Regions from separate parts of the Halomonas sp. AOP5-B2-8 genome, predicted to be linked through region 2. Evidence: predicted binding sites of a transcription regulator. Region 2 holds the regulator's gene; the other holds the start of a gene.

Region 1 (2,206 bases), on a different contig from region 2:
CTAGCGCCAGAAAGCGTGCTTGCCCTACGGCCAACTTGGATGCAGCGGCTGGCTCAGCCCGTTTGGCTGGCGCTGCTCGTTGCGCTGATCATTGCGGGCACTTTCGCGGGCCAGCTGGCCTTTTCATCGAAAGAAGTATGGGTGATCCCTTTCTTTGTGCTGTTTACGCTTTGCGCGATGCGCTACTTAGCCGGGCGACCGGTGCCGGTGTGGGTACGTCACGTGAATGCGCATTCGTTTGGCATTTACTTAGCGCACCCCATGTTTTTTGTGCTGGCCGATTTGGCCGTTGCGCCGCTGGCGTTGCCGGTTGTGGTATATGCCTTGGTGCTTATCGTGGTGGGCATAGTGGGGTCGGTAGCGCTTAATAAGCTGGCGAATACCTTTACGCTGGGGGCGATGTTGTTTGGTAAACAGCTTAAAGTGGCTTAAGGGCGGAAGGCGTAAAATAGGCATCAAAGGCGCAGCGTGTATGCAGTACTAAGCGTGTTTGACGCAGCCGACTCCGTGAGTGGTAACTTCCCATAATGTAGCTTATCGCAGTGTATTATTTCTTTAGGTAACAAGAAAAAATGTGCGAGCCAAACAAGAGCACCATCATGTCGAGCGCCCCTTTTTGGGGCATTGACGGGTGTTTTTGTTCTATTTTGGTGCATTGAGCGTGTTTTTAGCCCCTGCCTGGCTTCAGTGAGCGCGCTATGCGCCATCACGAGGCACTAAAGAGTATTTTTTAATGTTTATAAAACAAATGGTTGTTGTTTTTTAATACCATAATGGTGCAGTGTTGGCATGATCTATGCTTTCTCCTGTGCAGTAGGTTTTACAGCGGCTACAGGTCGTAGGCAGAAGCCTTGCGGCATGATAAAACGATAGCCGGCCTGAAAGGCTCGCTCAGCGCTTTGTTTATATTTTTCAGCAAGCGCTTGGGGAGCAAAAAATGACAGGCGTGCGTTTTTGCACGTATTTTGTCGCACAACACTTTTATCGGTAGCTTACTGTCGTTAGCTTTAAGCCACGCTCATACCGGAGGACACTATGTCAGCCAAGACCATAGCGCTAATTGAAGAACATGATGTTAAGTGGGTAGACCTGCGTTTCACTGATACGCTCGGTAAAGAACACCATGTCACCGTGCCTGCTCGCGACGTGACCGAAGAGTTTTTTGAAAATGGCCAGATGTTTGATGGTTCTTCCATCGGCGGCTGGAAGGGCATCAACGAATCCGACATGATTCTGAGCCCAGAGGACGGCTCTGCCTACCTCGATCCTTTCACTGAAGACGCTACGCTGGTGCTGCGTTGCGACATCATCGAACCTGCGACGATGCAAGGCTATGATCGTGATCCGCGCTCCATCGCTAAGCGTGCAGAAGCGTTTCTGCAGTCTACAGGCCTTGGCGACACCGCCTTCTTTGGTCCTGAGCCTGAATTCTTTATCTTTGATGAAGTACATTGGAAAACCGATATGCAGGGTTCCATGTACAAAATCTCTTCTGATGAAGGCGCTTGGGCGACTGACAGCGTCGTGGAAGGTGGTAACTTGGGCCACCGTCCGCGCCTGAAAGGCGGCTACTTCCCGGTTCCACCGGTTGATAGCTTCCATGATATTCGTGGCGCTATGTGTAATACGTTGGAGGCGATTGGCCAGACCGTGGAAGTTCATCACCACGAAGTTGCCAACGCAGGTCAGAACGAAATCGGCGTTAGATTCAACACGCTGGTGAAGAAAGCTGACGAAGTGCAGGAAATGAAGTACGTGATCCACAACGTGGCGCACGCTTACGGCAAAACGGCCACCTTCATGCCCAAGCCGCTAGTAGGCGACAACGGTTCTGGTATGCACGTCCACCAGTCGTTCTGGAAAGATGGTAACAACCAGTTCGCCGGTGATGAGTACGCAGGCCTGTCTGAAATGGCGCTTTACTACATTGGCGGCATCATCAAGCACGCTCGTGCGTTGAACGCGTTCACCAACGCTTCTACCAACTCGTACAAGCGTCTGGTGCCTGGCTACGAAGCGCCGGTAATGCTGGCCTACAGCGCGCGTAACCGCTCAGCTTCTATTCGTATTCCTTACACCGCGAGCCCGAAAGGCAAGCGCGTAGAAGCTCGCTTCCCTGATCCGACCGCTAACCCGTACCTGGCATTCTCTGCCATGTTGATGGCTGGTATCGACGGCATTAAAAACAAGATTCACCCTGGCGACG
Region 2 (2,206 bases):
GCTGGACATTTGCGATATCGCTTATATTGTCGGCGATGGCCATATCATCGCCAGCGGCCCCCCGGCATCTATCCTCACTAACCAGCAAGTCAGGGATGTTTATCTGGGCGCAGATTTTCGTCTGTAGGCTTATTTTTGCCCATAAATCCCGCCTTATAACGCTTTAACTACCAATGGCATGCTTATTGCACTTGCACCCAGCTCCCACTCGCACTAGGGTAAAGCATTCCGATTAACGAGTGGTTCTCAAATGGTCATGAAAGCTTCTCTTCAACTGCGCATTGGGACACAGCTGACCATGACACCTCAGCTGCAGCAGGCTATCGCCCTGCTGCAGCTATCGACTCTGGATCTTCGTCAGGAAATTCAGCAGGCCTTAGATGCCAACCCCATGCTGGAACAGGAAGATGAGTTCGGTGAAGAGGCCGTAAGCGAGCCTAAAGAGGAGGAGTGGTCAGAGAGCATTCCCACCGAGCTTTCCGTTGATAGCGACTGGTCGGACACCTATCAAGACATTGGCGGCACTGGCAGCAGCAGCGAGGGCCCTGATTTTGAGCGCCAGGCTGCCGAACAGAGCCTTCACGGCCACCTATTGTGGCAACTCGCCATGACCGATTTTAGTGTGCGTGAACAGCTGGTTTCCGAGAGCCTCATTGATGCACTAGATGCCAACGGCTATTTGACCCAGCCGCTTAATGATATTCGTGAAGGGCTACGCGCCCAGGGCATTGATAGCCTTAGCCAGCGCGAAGTCGAAACGACATTATTAAAACTGCAGCAATTCGAGCCCACCGGTATTTTTGCCCGCGACCTGCGTGAATGTTTGATGCTGCAGCTCGCCGCCCTGCCAGATGATACGCCACTGCTGGTGCCTGCTCGTAGGCTAGTGCGTCAGTTTCTTGAAGCGCTCAGCAAAGATGACATGCGCTTACTCAAGCGACGCTTAGGACTCGATGACGAGCAGCTAGCCGATGTCATCCAGCTAATTCGCAGCCTAGATCCACGCCCAGGCAGCGCTTATGGCGTGACCAACGACAGCTACATCACGCCCGACCTGGTGGTGCGTCATGATAATGAAGGCTGGCATTTAGAGCTCAATCAGGACGCCCTGCCTCGGTTAAGAATCCAACCTGATTACGCCAGCCTGATAAAGCGTGCGGACAAAAGTCAGGATAATCAGTTTTTGAAAGAACACCTGCAGGAAGCGCGCTGGTTAATTAAAAGCCTTTCGAGTCGTAACGACACGCTGCTGCGAGTGGGCCGTGAAATCATTACCCGTCAAATCGGCTTTCTCGAACATGGCGAAGAATCCATGAAACCGCTGATTTTGGCCGATATAGCCGCAGCCGTTGAAATGCATGAATCAACGATTTCACGGGTGACAACGCAGAAATATATTCATACGCCGCGTGGCGTGTTCGAGCTGAAATACTTTTTCTCTAGCCAAGTGAGTGGCCAGGATGGCGACAGCCACTCCAGTACCGCGATCCGCGCCCGCCTGAAAAAGCTGGTTCACGAAGAAGCGCCCAGCAAACCGCTTTCTGATAGCCGCTTAGTGACATTATTAGAAGAAGGTGGCATTCAAGTTGCAAGGCGTACGGTAGCCAAATATCGTGAAGCCATGGGCATTCCCTCTTCCAGTGAGCGGCGCCGTTTGCGCTAGGATCTGCCAGGTTGCAGCGAAACTCTCGACAAGGGCTTTGCAACGGGGCAAAAAGGGTTACAATCAAAAGGGCTACATATCTAAGTACTAAGTACAGTCCCTAAGTACGGTTCCTAAGCACGGTTCCTAAGTACAGTCCGATAGATAAGGAGTACGTCAATGCAAGTAAATATCACTGGTCATCACGTAGAACTGACTGACGCCTTGCGTGACTATGTTAATGAAAAGCTTGAACGTGTTGAGCGTCATTACGACAATATAACCACTGTGCAGGTCACCCTATCGGTGGAGAAAGAACGCCAACAGGCAGCCTGCACACTGCATGCAGCAGGCGCTGACTTACATGCAGAAGCCCTAGACAGTGATATGTATGCCGCTATCGATGCGCTAGCGGACAAAATTGATCGTCAACTCGTTAAACATAAGGAAAAAGCACAAGCTCGCGCCCAAGGCGCAGGTGTGCGTTAATTCAATGACGTTGGAAACCATACTCCCCCCAGAGCGCGTTCTTTTCGACGTCCCTGGGGGCAGCAAAAAAAGGGT

What was found. The regulator sigma-54, encoded in region 2, starts transcription at its own class of promoters, with help from an activator protein. The targets are predictions, from matches to a motif close to TGGCACNNNNNTTGCTNT.
Region 1: a site for sigma-54 is predicted at 786-803, ahead of glnA (glutamate--ammonia ligase). Genes of this name have one in related genera too.

Annotation. Positions count from the first base shown of each region.
Region 1 is NZ_JBQSVS010000007.1:129,839-132,044, reverse strand. It holds gene ACT3RP_RS16545 (acyltransferase family protein) at 1-432, shown strand, start outside; gene glnA (glutamate--ammonia ligase) at 1,036-2,206, shown strand, end outside.
Region 2 is NZ_JBQSVS010000003.1:492,024-494,229, forward strand. It holds gene lptB (LPS export ABC transporter ATP-binding protein) at 1-127, shown strand, start outside; gene ACT3RP_RS09875 (RNA polymerase factor sigma-54) at 251-1,663, shown strand; gene hpf (ribosome hibernation-promoting factor, HPF/YfiA family) at 1,823-2,131, shown strand; gene ACT3RP_RS09885 (PTS sugar transporter subunit IIA) at 2,136-2,206, shown strand, end outside.